Linked DNA regions of Martelella mediterranea DSM 17316. The protein of the gene in region 1 interacts with the protein of each later gene in a pairwise test. Links are inferred from orthologs where the notes say so. Each region holds a gene or a part of one and is shown on either strand. Other genes may lie near its edges.

Region 1 (8,671 bases):
GGGGGATCCGCTGGGGCATGATCGACCAGCGCGCTGCGCTGCCGCCGAAGCGGCAGATCTGGTGTCGCTCGGCGGTTCCCTGGCTTGACGAGGTCACCGCGCTGCCGGGCGAAGCTACCGAATAGGCTTCAATCCTGCGACAGCGCCATACGCAGCATCGCCGCGAGGTCTTCGTCGCCGCTGCCGTTCTCCAGGCAGGCCTTGAAGCTGGCAAGGGCGGCGTCGATCGCCGGCGTATCGACATCGTAGCTGTCGGCGACGCTGGCAAACAACGTGGCGTCCTTCATCGCGCCGCGCACGGGAAAACCCACGCTCCTGTCATGGCCGCGAATACGCGGGGCGCGGGCCTTCAGCGCGGGCGTTCCGCCGGGGCTGGTCATCAGCATATCGAGCATCTTGTCGAGGCTGAGGCCGGCGCGTTTGCCGGTCATCAGCGCCTCGCGCAGCACTTCCCAATAACCGCACAGCACCATGTTGTTGACGATCTTAGCCGCCGCGCCGGTGCCGAGCGGGCCGGTGTGGTGAATGCGATCGGAGAGCGTATCGGCAACCGGCAGGAAGCGTTCGAAATCGGCATCCGCGCCGCCGATATAGAGCCCTGCCTTGCCGGAAATCACAAGTTCGGGGCCGCCGGAGACCGGCGCGTCGATGGCGCTGCCGCCCTTGGCCTTGATGCCCGCCGAATAGCGCTTCAGCAAAGCGGGGCTGACGGTCGAGGTCTCGACCACCAGCTTGCCGGGAAGCGAGGTGGTCAGCAGCGCTTCGAGCACCGCCTCCACCGCCGCATCGTCGATCAGCGAGGTGAGGATGATATCGGCCTTGCGGGCAAGCGTTGCCGGGTTCAGCGCGACCTCGGCATGGGTCTCGGAGGCAAGCTCCATCGACACGCCGCCGCGCGACCACACCACCAGCGGAAAACCGTAGGCCGAGAGCCGACGCGCCATGGCGGTGCCCATGCGGCCCATGCCGCAAATGCCGATCGTCTCCTTGTCCGCCATGTCAGGCCGCCTTTGCCTGATGGTATTCCTTGATCGCGATCATCCGGATTTCCGGCGCACGCTCGCTTTCGTAGTTCAGCGAGAAGCCGTCCTGCGCCATGAACACCGGATCGCCGTCGAGGTCGCGGGCGATATCGCCGCGCCGGCCGGAGATGAATTTTTCCAGATCGGCGGGCTTCTCGGCCGAAATCCAGCGGCAGACGGAAAACCGCGCCATCTCGAACGATACCGGCAGGCCGTATTCCGCCTTCAGCCGCTCCTTCAGAACGTCGAGCTGCAGCGCGCCGACGACGCCGACGATTGCCGGCGAGCCGTCTTCAGGCGTGAACAGCTGGACCACGCCTTCCTCAGCCATCTGCTGCAGGGCTTCCTTCAGCTTCTTGGCCTTCATCGCGTCTTCCAGCCGCACGCGGCGGAGGATTTCCGGCGCGAAGTTCGGCACGCCCTGGAACACCAGCGCCTCGCCATCGGTCAGCGTGTCGCCGATGCGGAGCGCGCCGTGGTTCGGGATGCCGACGACATCGCCGGCATAGGCCGTATCGGCAAGCTGGCGCTGCGAGGCGAAGAAGAATTGCGGCGCGGTCAGCCCCATCTGCTTGCCGGTGCGGGCAAGCCTCGCCTTCATGCCGCGCGTCAGCGTGCCGGAGCACACGCGTACGAAGGCGATGCGGTCGCGGTGGTTCGGGTCCATATTGGCCTGGATCTTGAACACGAAGGCGCTCATCTTCGGGTCGGTCGCCTCCACGGTGCGAACATCGGCCACCTGCGCGCGCGGCGCGGGCGCGAAATCGGAAAGCGCGTGGATCAGATCGCGCACGCCGTTATTGCGGAGCGCCGAGCCGAAATAGACCGGCGTCATATGGCCTTCCAGAAACGCCTGCCGGTCGAAGGCGGGATAACCGTCGATCGCAAGCTCGGCCATTTCCGCCCAGTCCTGACGCTCATGCTCCGGCAGTTTTTCCGACACGACTTCCGGGCCGTTCACCTTGGTCAGCTCTTTCTGGCTGTCGCCATAGCGCACCGCGCTGTCCTTCAGGTGATAGGTGCCGCAGAAGCTCTTGCCCTGGCCGATCGGCCATGTCATCGGCACGGTGTCGAGCGCGAGCTTCTCCTGCACTTCCTCGAGGATTTCGAACGTGTCGCGGGCCTCACGGTCCATCTTGTTGACGAAGGTGATGATCGGGATGTCGCGCAGCCGGCAGACCTCGAAAAGCTTCAGCGTCCGGGGCTCGATGCCCTTGGCCGCGTCGATCACCATGATCGCCGCATCCACCGCCGTCAGCGTACGATAGGTGTCGTCGGCGAAGTCCTCGTGGCCGGGCGTGTCGAGCAGGTTGAAGACGGTGTTGTCATATTCGAAGGTCATCACCGAGGTGACCACCGAAATGCCGCGTTCGCGTTCGATCTTCATCCAGTCCGAGCGGGTCTGGATGCGATCCTTCTTCGCCTTCACCTCGCCGGCAAGCTGGATCGCGCCGCCGAAAAGCAGCAGCTTTTCGGTCAGCGTGGTCTTCCCGGCGTCGGGATGCGAGATGATCGCGAAGGTGCGGCGGCGGGCAACCGCCTCGGCAAGCGTTTCGGGCATCGGTCGAATATCCTGTTGATGGCGGCCTATGTAGCGATTTGGGCCACAAGATGCAATTGACCTGTCGGCGTCTGGTGGCGAAGGATGCGGGCGAAATTGACGAGGACCTCACAATCACCAATCTCCCCCCTTTGAGGGGGAGATGTCGCGAAAGCGACAGAGAGGGGTGAACCCTTTCAACGAGCTCAGAGCTGGCGGCTTTCGCTGCACCCCTCTCTGCCCTGCCGGGCATCTCCCCCTCAAGGGGGGAGATCGGCCAGAGGTGAGGTGGACGTGCAAGGTGGCAGCTCCCAGGGTGACCGCAATGAACACGGAAAAAAGAATGACGCTGAAGCTGAAACGCCTGGAACATGCCGAGGGCATCGAACCGCCCGCCTATGAAACCGCGGGCTCCGCCGGCATGGATATCCGCGCCGCCGTCGACGCGCCGATGACGCTTGCGCCGGCCAAGCGGGCGCTGGTGCCGACCGGTTTCATCTTCGAAATTCCGCAAGGCTTCGAGGCCCAAATCCGCCCGCGCTCCGGCCTTGCCTTCAAGCACGGCATCACCTGCCTCAACACGCCCGGCACCATCGACAGCGATTATCGCGGCGAGGTCAAGGTACTGCTCGTCAATCTCGGCGAGGAAGCCTTCACCATCGAACGCGGCATGCGCATCGCCCAGGTCATCATCGCCCCGGTCACGCAGATGCCGGTCACCGTGGTCGACGATCTGACCGAGACCAAACGCGGCGCCGGCGGATTTGGATCGACGGGCGTGTGAGGCGCGGTTTCCGGGCGTCTGTAAATCGGCGTATTTCCGCATTCTTGCCTGTGGTGTAGGCTTCCCGGAAAGCTGGCGCAACGCGGCACGGAGGCTTTGCCGATGGACATGATGGAGGCGTTTCAGCGGGTTGGTCTGGCGCTGGCGATCGGGCTCTTGGCCGGGATCGAGCGCGGCTGGCAGGAGCGGGATCTGGCCGACGGGCAGCGGGTGGCGGGCATCCGCACCTTTGCGCTGGTCGGGCTTCTGGGCGGGCTGGCGGGCTATCTCGGCGTCGAGACCGGCGCGGCGGTGCCGGCGATGCTGGCGGCCGGGCTGACGATCGCCTTCGTTGTCTTCGAGTATCTGGCTGCCGGTCCGAGGCATGATTTCAGCGTCACCGGCGTGGTTGCGGCGCTGGTCGTGTTCGCGCTCGGCATTGTTTCCGTCACGGGCGATATGCGGCTGGCGGCCGCCGGCGGGGTGGTCACCACCGTGCTGCTGGCCGCCCGCCACGCGCTTCACGGTTTTCTGAAGTCGATGACATGGGTGGAACTGCGTTCGGCGCTCGTGCTTCTGACGATGAGCTTCGTGGCGCTGCCGCTTCTGCCCAACCGCGCGATCGATCCATGGGGCGGGTTCAATCCGTTCTCCGTCTGGCTGATGACGGTGATGATCGCAGCACTCTCCTATGCCGGCTATGTGGCGATGCGCATCGGCGGTCCGGAGCGCGGCATCCTGTTTGCCGGCGCCACCGGCGGAATCGTGTCGTCAACGGCGACGACGCTCTCCTTCGCGCGCATTTCGGTCAGCCAGCCTGTGCTGGCGCGAAGGCTCGCGGGCGCGGCATCGATCGCCGGCGGGCTGTCGCTGGTGCGCTGCTTCGTGATCGCCTCGGTCGTGGCGCCGGTTCTGATGGCGCCGCTGGCGGCTGCCCTTGCGCCGGGGCTTTGCGCCTTCATCCTTGCAAGCCTCGTCCTGAACCGCAGCGGCGGGAACGCCGGGCCGGAGACCGAGCTTCAGCTTTCCAATCCGTTCGAGCTGCAGTCGGTGCTGCGGTTCGGCGCATTGCTCGGCGTCATCGGTTTTGCCGCCAAGGTGCTGGTCAAGTTCCTGGGGCCGGCGAGTATCGTGTTCATCGCGCTCGTCTCAGGCATTCCCGATCTCGATGCCATCACGCTTTCGACCGCGCATCTGGCCGGAGGGGCAGTTCCGATCCATACCGCGGCGATCGCGGTGCTGACGGCGGCGGTCTCCAACCTGATCACCAAGGTGGTTCTGGCCTATAGCAGCGGCACGCGGGAATATGGCCGGCTGCTCGCCCTGGTGACGCTGGTGGTGATCGTGGTCGGCGGGGCCTGTTTCTGGCTCTACAGCGCGGTTTTGCAGTGACGCACGGGCTTGCAGGTCGCACCTGAAATGAAATTCCTTCGGAGGGGCTATAATTGGAACTGCATTCCTCAAGTTCAGAGTGCATTGCCGGTTCGTGCCTCGAATTCGGTCGCCTTCGACCCTACCTAGATTGTAACGAATTCAAGGGAGCACAGTCATGGAACAGAACGGCAAGCCCGGACGCGGGAAGGTATACGGATCCATCCTCGAAACGATCGGCGACACGCCGCTCGTGCGTCTCGACAAGCTGGCGAAGGAGCATGGCGTCAAGGCCAACCTTCTCGCCAAGCTCGAATTCTTCAATCCGATCGCCTCGGTGAAGGACCGTATCGGCTTCGCCATGATCGAGGCGCTGGAAAAGGCCGGCAAGATCACCCCCGGCAAATCCGTTCTGGTCGAGCCGACCTCCGGCAATACCGGCATCGCGCTCGCCTTCGCGGCCGCCGCCAAGGGCTACAAGCTGATCCTCACCATGCCGGAATCGATGTCGATCGAGCGCCGCAAGATGCTGGCGCTGCTCGGCGCGGAACTGGTGCTGACCGAGCCGCCGAAGGGCATGAAGGGCGCGGTCGCCAAGGCCGAGGAAATCGCCGCCGAGACCGAGAACGCGGTGATCCCGCAGCAGTTCGAAAACCCGGCCAATCCGGAAATTCACCGCAAGACCACGGCCGAGGAAATCTGGAACGACACCAATGGCGATGTCGATATCTTCGTCTCCGGCATCGGCACGGGCGGCACCATCACCGGCGTCGGCCAGGTGCTGAAGCAGAAGAAGAAGGACGTGCATGTGGTGGCCGTGGAGCCCACCGCCTCGCCGGTGCTGTCCGGCGGTTCGCCTGCGCCGCACAAGATCCAGGGCATCGGCGCCGGCTTCGTGCCGGGCGTACTCGATACCTCGGTCTATGACGAGATCGTACAGGTCGAAAACGACGATGCCTTCGCGCTCGCCCGCGAAGTGGCCCGCCTTGAAGGCGTGCCGGTCGGCATTTCCTCGGGCGCCGCCCTGAAGGCGGCGATCGAGGTCGGCTCGCGCCCCGAGAACGAAGGCAAGACCATCGTCCTCATCATCCCGTCCTTCGCCGAACGCTATCTGTCGACGGCGCTGTTCGAGGGGCTCGGGCAGTAACACTTCCCCGCGCGGGAACAACCGACGCATCGATTATCAGGCTCATTTTAAGGCCGGAGACATGGCGAGTGCCATGTCTCCGGCCTTTTCGTTGCGGCAGGTAGCCGCTTCCTCACAACCGCTGTTGACAAGCTTCAAATTTATATGTGAAATAAATGATCATATATAAGAGTCCTTTTCGGAGGAGGGCCCAATGATCCTCAGGAGGAAAGTCAATCATGAAATTTGCTAATGCCGCTCTCGTCGCGGCTGGTTTCCTGTTCGCCGGTTCGGCCATGGCGGCCGACTACACCATTCGCCTCGCCAGTTCCCTGTCGCCGGGCGAGCCGACCATCGAGGCGGCTGAGTTCTTCGCCGATGAAGTTGCCAAGCGCACCGACGGGCGCGTTGAAATTCAGGTGTTTCCGGCCCAGCAGCTTGGCAGCGAGAAGGACGTCAACCAGATGATGCGCCAGGGCGCGCCGATCATCTCGGTCACCTCGTCCGGTTACCTCTCCGATTTCGTGCCGGATATCGGCGTGGTCGAAGGCCCCTACCTGCTCGACAATCCGGAGCAGTTCGAAAAGATCGCAAGCTCGGACTGGTTCGCCTCCGTCAAGGACCAGTTCAACGACAAGGGCATCACCTTTCTCGTTGACGATGCGCTTTTCGGCGCCCGCAACATCCTGGCCGACAAGCCCGTGCGCAGTCCGGCCGATGTCGACGGCATGACCATACGCGTCCCGCCGAACACGGTGTTCGTCAAGACGTTCGAGGCCATGGGCACGCGCCCGGCAACTGTCGAGTGGTCGGAAGTCTATAGTGCTCTTCAGCAGAACGTCGTCGAAGGCGCGGAAGCCCCGCTCGGCTCGCTCTGGGGGGCGAAGCTGCACGAGACCCGCGATACCATCTCGCTGACCCAGCACTTCACCGCCTTTACCTTCTGGGTGATCAATTCCGACTATTTCAACAGCCTGCCGGAAGACATCCGCGGTGTGATGATGGAGGTCGGTCAGGAAACCGGCGCGCTCGCCACCGAACTGACGTTGAAGCGTGACGAGGAGTACAAGGACATGTTCCGCGATGCCGGCGTCACCATCGTCGACGATGTCGATATCCAGGCCTTCCGCGACAAGACCGCCGGCGTCTACGGCGAGTTCCCGAACTGGACGCCCGGCCTCTACGACCAGATCCAGAAGATCCTCGCTGAGTAAGCGGGTTCGAAAGCGACCGGAGGCCGGGGCATGACGCCTCGGCCTTTCGGTGACCTCATACGATTTTCAAGGCGGGAAACGATGTCGAAGCATTCGCAAGGGTCCGGTCTGCGCCCATTCTATTATTTCGAGGAAGTGATTGCCGGCACCGCGCTCCTCGTGCTGGTCGCAGCGGTCTGCTGGGGCGTCGTGACGCGCTATATCACCGAAACGCCGGCGGCCTGGACCGGCGATATCGCCTCGGTTTCCTTCGCCTGGTTGATTTTCATGGGCAGCGCGGCGGCCTTCAAATATGGCATGCATATGAGCATCGATCTGGCGTGGATGCTGATCCCGGCGGGGCCGCGCCGCTTTCTCGGCGCTCTCGTCGATCTGCTGATCCTTGCCTTTCTCGCCTATGCGACCTGGCTTGGCGTCAAATTCTGTCTGAGCACGATGGATGATCCGATGCCGATCCTCAGATGGCCGCGCGCCATTCTCTACGCGGCGCTGATGTGCGGCTTCGCCTGCATGTTCCTGCGTTATGCCGGCATTGCGCTGCGCAAGTTCAAGGGCGATACGGAGCCCACCCACCGTCTCGCCGAAACTCCGGACGAAGGAGGCGCGGGATGGGCCTGATACCGGTTGCCATCATGCTGGCGTTGTTTCTGCTGAACACGCCGATCGCGCTTGGCATCGCCATGGCCGCGCTCAGCTTCTTCCTGATGTCGAGCGGGCTGCCGATCAGCTCGTTCATCCAGAAGATGGCGTCCTCCACCGAATCCTTTCCGCTGCTTGCCGTGCCGTTCTTCATCTTCGCCGGCACGATCATGAACCATGCCGGCATCACGAGGCGGCTGCTCGGCTTTGCCGATGCGCTGGTGGGCCACACCATCGGCGGCTTGGCGCAGGCCAATGTCATGCTGTCGGCGCTGATGGGCGGGCTGTCGGCCTCGGCCAACGCCGATGCCGCCATGCAGGCCAAGATGCTGGGCACGGAAATGGTGCGACGCGGCTATTCGCCAGGCTTCACTGCGGCGGTGTGCACCTGCTCGGCCGTCATCACGCCGATCATTCCGCCGGGCATCGGGCTCATTCTTTACGGCTTTCTCGCCAATGTCTCCGTCGGCAGGCTGTTCATCGCCGGCATCGTTCCCGGCCTCTTGATCATGCTTGCGCTTATGCTGGCCGTCAGGCTCCGGGCCAAGAGCCGCAAGTACAAGCCGACGCGCGTCAAGATGGCGACCAGCGGCGAGCTGTGGAAAGCCTTCGTCGAATCCCTCGGCGCGCTTTCGATCATCGCCTTCATCCTGATCGGCATCCGCCAGGGCATCTTCACGCCAACAGAGGCGGGCGCGATGACGGTAGTCTATGCCTCGATCATCGGCTTTTTCTGGCACCGGGAGCTGAAGCTCTCCTCCTTCCCGCTGATCATCACCGAAACCGTGCTGGCAACCGCCGTCGTGATGCTGATCATCTGTGCGGCCGGGGCGTTCGGCTTCTATATGACCTGGGAGCAGATCCCGTCCAAGGGCGCGGCGCTGCTTCTCGGCATCACCGAAAACCCGCTGATGCTGCTGCTGCTGATCAACGTCTTGTTGCTAGGCATCGGCATGCTGATCGAAGGCACGGCGGCGCTGATCCTGCTGACGCCGA
Region 2 (8,633 bases), 2.6 Mb from region 1 along the record:
TGCGGCAGGCCGCGATCCGTTCTGCAAGTTCAATCTGATCTGTCAGCGAAAGCTCCCTCATTGCCGGCTCCCGGCATAGATGTATTACCGCCGTCTTAAAAAACAGCCCTAACAAATCCTTTACGGATTTCTTAACAATTCGTTCGTATCCTCGCCCTCAATCGAGGATGGATGCGATGACGAACCGTGCCGAACTGATTGCCAGCCCCCGCGACGAAGCCGATACCGCCGGCGAATTCCGCGCCGCGCTTCAAAGTCTTGAGAAAAGCGCGCCCGCGATCGCGATCATGCTGGCGCTCGCCGGCTTCGGCTTTCTCTATCTCGGGCGCGACCTGATCTTCGCGGTCTGGGCGCTGGCGGCGCTGATCCTGCACGGCGTCGCGTTCCTGACCATCCGTCAGGCCGCGCGCGCGGGCGAAGATACCGCATCGGTGCGCAAATGGAACGCCCGCGTCATCGGCGCCTACTGGCTGGCAGGCGGCGCCTGGGCGCTTCTCTCCGTTCTGGAGTGCGGCGCCTGTGGCGGCGCGGCGCTGCCCTTCTTCAAGGCGTCCATGGTGATTGTCGCGCTGTCGATGATGGCGCTTGGCGCGGTCGCGCTGCCGCGCTCGGCCTGGCATGTCTTCCTGCCGGCGGTCATGGCCTTCGGCCTCGTCGCCTATCAGAGCCGCGAGCCCTTCGATATCGGCCTGGCGGCCGTGCTTGCGATCGTCATGCTGTTCATCGCCTATTTCAACCATCACATCGCCGCGAGCGAAATGGCGCTGAAAACCAGGGAAAGCGAAAAGGACCTGCTTGCCGGACAACTGACCGAAAGCCTCGCCAGGGCGGAAGCCGCGGCCGAGGCCGCCGAGGCGGCCAACCAGGCCAAATCGACCTTCCTCGCCGCCATGTCGCACGACCTGCGCACGCCGCTCAACGCGATCATCGGCTTTTCGGAAATCATGAAGACCGAGATGATGGGGCCGCTGCCAAACGCCCACTACCGCGAATATGCCGCCGACATCCATCAGTCCGGCCGGCACCTGCTCGACATGATCGACAGCGTGCTCGACCTGTCGCGGCTGGAAGCCGGCGGCTATCGGCTGAACGAGCAGCCGGTCTATCTCGTCGACGTCATCGATGCCTCGATGGCAATGATCGGCGGCGCGGCCGCGGCCAAGGCGATCGCCCTCAAATGCGATGTCGCTGGCGCGCTTTCGCCGATCACCGCCGATGGTCGGGCGGTGAAGCAGATGCTGCTCAACCTGATCTCGAATGCGGTCAAGTTTTCCGATGAACATGCCGAGGTGCTGATCCTGGCCGGCACGACCGCGGAAGGCGGCCAGTATCTCAGCGTTCGCGATTTTGGCTGCGGCATGGACTGTGATGCGCTGGCGCTTGCCACCACCGCCTTCTCGCGCGGCGCGGAGGCCCGCGATGTCGAAGGATTCGGCCTTGGCCTTGCAATCGTCAAGCAGCTTGCGGACGCCCATCAGGGCGAGTTGATCCTGCAATCCGCTCCCGGCGAGGGCACGCTCGCCACGATCCTGTTCCCCACGGGCCGGGTGATCGACCTGCCGGCAGCAGCACTCCATCACCAGGACACCGGCCTCACCGTGGCCCTGTCCCCCGAACGGGCGATGCCGTTTGCGCCCGACAGCATCACGATCGAAACCACGGCCCGGACGTCCGAAACCCGCAGCGGCCGCGACCGGCTTGCCGCGGCGCTGAAACGCCGGGGCCGCAAGGTTGCCAATGACGCGCCGCTTCAGCCTGAAGAAGACGCGGCGGCCGCCCTGGCGTTCGAAGACGCGCTTGAGGCCGAGATCATCGAAGCGATGCAGGCCGATGACGGGGCGCGCCGGCACGAGGCCGCCAATGCCGCATGACATTGCCGCGATCCCGGTGATCGAAACCGAACGGCTGCTTCTGCGCCCGCTCGTCTTTGCCGACTGGCCCGCCTATTTCGCCTTTCTCGCCTCCGATCGCGCCCGCTACATGGGCGGACCGCACAGCGAGGAAACGGCGTGGTCGTTCTTCTGCAACGATGTCGCTCAGTGGACGCTCTTCAGCCATGGCGCGCTGATGTTCGAAGACCGCCAGACGGGCGAAACGATGGGACAGGTGGCGCTCTGCAAGGGGCCGCTTTTTCCCGAACTGGAACTCGGCTGGTTCGTCTATGACGGCGCGGAGGGCAAAGGATATGCGCTCGAGGCGGCGTCAGCGCTGCGCGACTGGGGTTTTGCAACGCTCGGCGTGAGCGAATGCGTCAGCTATGTCGATCCGGACAACGCCCGCTCGATCCGCCTTGCCGAACGGCTCGGCGCACGGCTCGATCCGGAAGCCCAAGCCCCGCACCCGGCGAACCTCGTCTACCGGCATGAGCGCCAAGCGCCTCAGAAGAACACCACATAGACGGCGTAGATAAAATTGCTGCTGATCAGGCAGAAGGTCGCGAACGAGCCGAGGTCCTTGGCATGCCGGCCTTCCACGGAGAGTTCCGGCGACACCCGGTCGATGATCTCCTCGACGGCGGTATTGAGCGCTTCCACGCCGAACAGGCACAGCATCAGGATCACGAAGATCATGAACTGAACCGCGCTCGCGCCGACAAGGAAGAACAACACGAGACCGACCACGAAGCCGATCAGTTCGTGGCGGAAGGCCTCTTCCTTCAGCAACCGCATGAAGCCCTGGAACGAATAGCCGCCAGCCGCGAGCAGATGGCGGAATCCCTTCTTCTTCTCGATCGGGGCCATGCATTATCCTTCGCCGTTTTCAAAACCAGCCAAATCACTTACCTAGCCTGAAAGGCCTGCGGCGTCGCCCGGTTTAGGGCGCAAACTGCCACAGGCCCGTGACAGTCCTGCGACACGTTTGTGACTTACGCTTCCCGGTCGGACACACCGGCTTCCTCGAATGTGGCCATGCCTGTATGACAGGCGGCGGCGGCCTTCACCAGGCTCGCCGCAAGGGCCGCGCCCGTGCCCTCGCCCAGCCGCATGCCGAGCGCCAAGAGCGGCGTCTTGCCGAGTTTCTGCACGAGCTTCAGATGCCCCGGCTCCGCTGAGACATGGGCGATCATGCAGTGGTCGAGCGCCGAGGGGTTGGCGGCCTTCAGCACGGCGGCGGCGGCGGTCGCGACATAGCCGTCGATCAGCACCGGCACTTTCTGCATGCGCGCGGCGATGATCGCGCCGGCGATCGCCGCCAGTTCCCGCCCGCCGAGGCGGCGCAAGGCTTCCAGCGGATCGGACAGGTGATCCTTGTGAAGCGTCACGGCCTGCTCGACCAGCGCGACCTTGCGTTCGTAAGCTTCCCCTTCCACACCCGTGCCCGGACCGACCCAGTCGGTAGCATTGCCGCCATAAAGCCCGTAGCTGAGCGCGGCGGCGACGGTGGTGTTGCCGATACCCATCTCGCCGAGGCAGAGAAGATCGACGCCGCCGGCCACCGCCTCCATGCCGTAGGCCATGGTCGCGGCGCAATCCCGCTCCGAAAGCGCCGGCTCGACCGAGATGTCGCCGGTTGGGTGATCGAGCGCGAGGTCGAATATTTTCAGGCTGAGATCAACGCTGGCGCAGATCTGGTTGATCGCCGCGCCGCCCTTGGCGAAGTTGTCGACCATCTGCTTTGTGACGGCTTGCGGGTAGGCCGAAACGCCTCTGGCGGCAATGCCGTGGTTGCCGGCAAAAACAGCAACCATGGGCCGATTGACCGCCGGCGTGCGCCCGCTCCAGGCCGCAAGCCACATGGCGATCTCTTCCAGCCTGCCAAGCGAACCCGGAGGTTTGGTAAGTACAGAGTTGCGTTTTCTCGCCTGAGAGAGTATCTGTGCGTCGGCCTTGGGGAAGGCGTCCAGCAAAGTGCGAAAATCCTCGAATGGGTGTCCATCGCTCATTTGTCTTGTCCCGTGCTATGCTGACAGCGTTGCCAAAGCTCATATTTTTCAAACGGCCGGCTAGCAAGGCCGAAGTCCTGGAAACGAGCACAAACCGATGAAGATGCCATTCTTCATTACCGACTTGACGAGCGCCCTTAGCTTCCTGACACGTCTCAGAGTGCCTGACCTGCTGATGGCCGAGATGCCGGCGGGCGCCCGCGCTGCCTGGGCGTACCCGCTTGCCGGCGCGATTGCAACCATCCTGCCCGCCATCGCACTGGCCGGGTTCGTCTGGCTCGGCGCTTCGCCGCTGCTTGCCGCGCTCATAGCCGTGCTGATCTCGATCATGATCTGCGGCGGGCTCCACGAAGACGGGTTGGCCGACGCCGCCGACGGGCTTTTCGGCGGGCGCGACCGCGAGACGGCACTGGCGATCATGAAGGACAGCCATTGCGGCGTTTTCGGCGTCACCGCGATCGTTCTGTCGCTGCTGTTGCGGGCGGCGGCGCTCGCGGCGCTCGTTCCGCATTACGGTGCGACGGCTGCGGCGCTGCTGTTCATTGCGGGGGCCACCGCCGGTCGCGGAAGCCTTGTGCTGCAGTGGACAATATTGCCCGCAGCGCGCACGGATGGCGCAGCCGCGACGCTCGGACGTCCCGGCGTCCGGACCACGGCGTCCGCAGAGGCGATTGCCCTGCTTTTGTGCGTCGCCCTCGCCATCGCGGCGAATGCATTCGTCCAGGTGGTGGCAGCCCTTGCCTTTGCCGGCATCGCATCACTGCTGTTTTCCGCCTTCGTCAGAAAGAGGATCGCCGGCCATACCGGAGACACGCTGGGCGCTGCCGCGCAGATCAGCGAGATCGTTTTCCTCGCGACCCTTGTTATCGCCACCTGAAACCCGATATCGGGACAATATCTTGTCGTCTCGGACCGGGAGTATATGCCTTGCGCCTTTTCTGGATTTTGATCGCCATCGTCTCGGTCGGCATGATCCTCCTCATGGTGACGGGCACCAGCGGCACCACGCTTGGCGTCAACAGCGATGACTTTGCCCGCACCCTCTGGCTCGCGCCAATCCTGCTGCTGGTCTCGGCGGGCGTGCTGCAGAGCCGCCGCAATCTCGGCTTCGTGTTCCAGTCGCTGCTGATCTGGGCGGCGGTGCTACTCGTGGTGGCGGCAGCCTACATCTTCCGCGACGATTTCCGCGATGTCGGCGCGCGGCTCTTCAGCGGGCTGATCCCCGGCATGGCGATGGAGACGACAATGTCCGATGGCCGCGAACAGGTGATTCTCCACAAGCGCCTGGACGGCCATTTCGCCGCCGATGTCGAGATCGATGGAGAGACGATCACGATGCTGGTTGATTCGGGCGCAAGCCGCGTCACGCTGACGGCGCGCGACGCCGCCCGCATCGGGTTTGAAGGCTCCGATCTCAGCTATACCGCGATGGTAACGACCGCCAACGGCACGGCGATGGCCGCGCCCATAACACTCGATGAGGTTTCGATCGGCCCGATCACGCGGCGCAATGTCAAGGCCATGGTGGCGACGGAGGGCCGGCTTGCCGAAAGCCTGCTCGGCATGAGCTTTCTCTCCACGCTGACCTCGGTCGACATGCGCTCGGACGAGTTACGCCTGACCGAATAACCGATCAGAAGAACGAATAGAAAAACCGCGCCGAGATGATCAGCAGGAAGATGCCGAAGCCGGCTTCCAGTTTCCGCTTGCTGAGCCGGTGCGCGACGGTGGCCCCGAGCGGCGCGATCAGCATCGTGATCGGAATGATCAGGGCGACGGCGACCCAGTTGATATAGCCGGTCGACAGCGGCGGAAGCCCCGCCTTGCCCCAGCCGCCGACGATATTGCCGATGAAGCCCGGAATCGAAATCAGCACGCCGACCCCAGCAGACGTTGCCACCGCCTGATGGATCGGCCGGTTGAAGAGCGTCATGAAGGTGTTGTTGAGCGTGCCGCCGCCAATGCCGATCAGGCCGGAGAGCAGGCCGATGAGCCAGCCATAGACGAACAGCGCCGGGTTTTTCGGCAGGTCATCGCCCAGCCGCCATTCCGCCGATCTGGGATAGAGCATCTTCAGGCCGATCAGCAGCGTGATCACGGCGAAGGCGCCGCGCAGCAGGCTGCCCGGCGCATAGGCGATTACCAGTGTCGAGACCACCGCCCCTAACGGCACCGCAATCACCCACCGCCTGAGCACCGCCATGTCGACCGCGCCGCGTTTGTAATGCGACTGGAAGGAGCGCAGAGATGTCGGAATGATGATCGCAAGCGAGGTGCCGACGCTCAGCTTGATACGCAACCCGTCATCCACGCCGAAAAGGGCGAAGGCCTGATAGAAGACGGGAACCAGCACGGCGCCGCCGCCAATGCCGAAAAGCCCGGCCAGAAACCCGGCAATTCCGCCGGCGAGCGCCAGCAATACGCAAAGTTCGAGAAGTTCGGAAAGCGGCGGCATCTCATTCCCCTCTGAGACGCTTGCATCTTTCCGGATTTTTCGGAATGAGGGCTCAAATGCGTCTCGATGTCATCAAAACGAGATGTTCTTACACTATCCAAACCACGGGGCAAGGCGGTGCCACCCGCCGCCTAGTACGATTGCCGTAACCTGTCTATTGCCGCCCCGGATTTTGAAGAGTGACATACTGCTCTCTGACTTCACATCACCGATTTGTTTCCGCCTTTTTGCCGGCCCTCACACGGGCCGGCTTTTTTTTTGCGGCCGACAGTCTGGCCCGAGGCTTAAGCGCGCTCAGCCTTCGAGGTCGACGTCGAGGATCGCCATCGAGAAATTGTAGGAGCGGTCGCCGTCCTCGTCATCGAGATAGATGACGCCGATGAACTCCTCGCCATTATAGACCTCGCAGGAATCATCCTTGCGCGGCCGCGCCCGGACCGCAAAGCTCGGGCCGAAGAGACGTTTGAAATAGGCGTCGAGTTTTTTGATTTCGTCTTGTTTCAAGGGATTTTCTCCGTCTGGCCTTTGCAATGTCCGCGGCTTTTGCCATGCGCGCCGGCGAAACGCAAACGCGCGACCGCACGGATTTGTTCTCGCCCGCGCCTATTCCTCGGAAATGATCAACTGATCCATCGAGCGCGCGGGATCGGAGCAGCCGGCCGTGCCGATAACCTTGGCGGGAACGCCCGCGACCGTGGAATTGGCCGGCACCGGCTTCAGAACCACGGATCCGGCCGCAATACGGGAGCACTTGCCGACCGAAATATTGCCCAGCACCTTCGCCCCCGCGCCGATCAAAACGCTGTCGCCGATCTTGGGGTGGCGGTCGCCGGTTTCCTTGCCGGTGCCCCCGAGGGTCACGCCCTGCAGGATCGAGACATCGTCGCCGATCGTCGCCGTCATGCCGACCACGAGGCCGGTGGCGTGATCGAGGAAGATGCCCTTGCCCATCTTGGCGGCGGGATTGATATCGGTCTGGAAGACGCTGGAGGAACGGCTCTGCAGGTAAAGCGCCAGATCCTGCCTGCCGCGATTCCACAGCCAGTGCGCCAGCCGGTGGGTCTGGATCGCGTGGAAGCCCTTGAAATAGAGCACCGGCTCCATGAACCGCGTGCAGGCCGGGTCGCGGTCATAGACCGCCTGGATATCGACGCGCAGGATATCGCCCCATTCCGGCCAGTCGCGGCGCATTTCCTCGAAGGTCTGCCGCAGGAGGATGGCCTGGACATCCGGGTGGTCGAGCCGCTCGCAGATGCGGTAGACGACGCAATCCTCCAGCGAATCATGGTTCAGGATGGTCGAATAGAGAAACGCTGCGAGGATCGGGTCCTTTTCCAGCGCGTATTCGGCTTCCGCCCTGAGGCTCGCCCAGATCGGATCGACGGCCTTCAGATTGGTTTCCTGGCTGTTCTTTTCGGGCTGCGCGGCCATGACGGCCTCCTTTTCTTCCGGTTCTCCGGGCGTCGCACCTGCCGTCGCCGACAGCACGATGAAGGACGCAATTTGCGGGGAATATAGATCAGCCGGCCGCAATTACCAATGCGGCGGTCTTCAGTTTTTCGTGTCGGCCACGTCCTGAAGGAAATCCAGAACCGCCTGCTTGAACACCTTGTCGCCGACGGCGAGCATATGGTCGCGGTTCGGAATGTCGAGTGCGCGCGCATTCTGCATCAATCCCGCAAGGGTCTGGGCGGAGCCCGCGAGATCATCGCGGGTGCCGACCCCGATCAGCGTCGGCGCGGCGATGCGGCCGACATCCTCGCGGCTCACGAGTTCGCGCGAGGTCTCGATACAGGCGGCGAGCGCGATCCGGTCGCTTCTGGTCTGGTCGGCGAAGGCGCGGAACATGCGGCCGCGCTCATGGGTGACGTCGTCGAGCGAAGGCGCGCGCAGCGCTTCGGCGATCGGGTCCCAGTCGCCCGCCCCGTCGCAGAGCGCGATGCCGAGCCCGCCGAAGATCAGGCCGCGGACCTTTTCCGGATCGGCGAGCGCCAGATTGGCGGCGATGCGCGCGCCCATTGAATAGCCCATTACATGGGCGTTTTCGATGCCGAGGTGATCGAGCAGGGCCGCGGCATCTCCGGCCATCAGCCTCGGATAATAGCGTTCGGGATCATGCGGCTTGTCGCTTTTGCCATGGCCGCGATTGTCAAGCGCGATCACCCGGTAGCCCGCCTCGCCCAGCGTCTTCAGCCAGCCCGGATGAACCCAGTTGACGGATGCCGTCGAGGCGAAGCCGTGAATCAGCAGGATGGGCTCCCCCGAACCGACATCGAAATAGGCAAGGTCGAGGCC

Evidence for each region.
Region 2: the proteins of cysK (region 1) and cysE interact in binary tests that used the Escherichia coli proteins (3 or more experiments, as listed by UniProt). The link is inferred for Martelella mediterranea DSM 17316 from one-to-one orthologs.

The regions. Positions count from the first base shown.
Region 1 is NZ_CP020330.1:1,136,923-1,145,593, forward strand. What follows is about bases 4,043-6,858. They hold cysK (cysteine synthase A), read left to right. Parts: upstream 4,043-4,874; coding sequence 4,875-5,843; downstream 5,844-6,858. Other genes in these bases: Mame_RS05235 (MgtC/SapB family protein), read left to right, coding at 4,043-4,717; Mame_RS05245 (C4-dicarboxylate TRAP transporter substrate-binding protein), read left to right, coding at 6,062-6,858. In the rest of the region: Mame_RS05215 (GFA family protein), read left to right, coding at 1-125; Mame_RS05220 (NAD(P)-dependent oxidoreductase), read right to left, coding at 129-998; Mame_RS05225 (peptide chain release factor 3), read right to left, coding at 1,000-2,583; dut (dUTP diphosphatase), read left to right, coding at 2,888-3,346; more of Mame_RS05235, read left to right, coding at 3,449-4,042; more of Mame_RS05245, read left to right, coding at 6,859-7,036; Mame_RS05250 (TRAP transporter small permease), read left to right, coding at 7,118-7,654; Mame_RS05255 (TRAP transporter large permease), read left to right, coding at 7,645-8,671.
Region 2 is NZ_CP020330.1:3,752,333-3,760,965, forward strand. What follows is about bases 5,856-8,633. They hold cysE (serine O-acetyltransferase), read right to left. Parts: upstream 7,770-8,633; coding sequence 6,942-7,769; downstream 5,856-6,941. Other genes in these bases: Mame_RS17460 (sulfite exporter TauE/SafE family protein), read right to left, coding at 5,856-6,338; Mame_RS17465 (DUF3126 family protein), read right to left, coding at 6,633-6,842; Mame_RS17475 (alpha/beta fold hydrolase), read right to left, coding at 7,890-8,633. In the rest of the region: Mame_RS17425 (uracil-DNA glycosylase family protein), read right to left, coding at 1-61; Mame_RS17430 (sensor histidine kinase), read left to right, coding at 177-1,871; Mame_RS17435 (GNAT family N-acetyltransferase), read left to right, coding at 1,861-2,397; Mame_RS17440 (diacylglycerol kinase), read right to left, coding at 2,379-2,741; cobT (nicotinate-nucleotide--dimethylbenzimidazole phosphoribosyltransferase), read right to left, coding at 2,867-3,883; cobS (adenosylcobinamide-GDP ribazoletransferase), read left to right, coding at 3,981-4,760; Mame_RS17455 (retropepsin-like aspartic protease family protein), read left to right, coding at 4,811-5,512; more of Mame_RS17460, read right to left, coding at 5,517-5,855.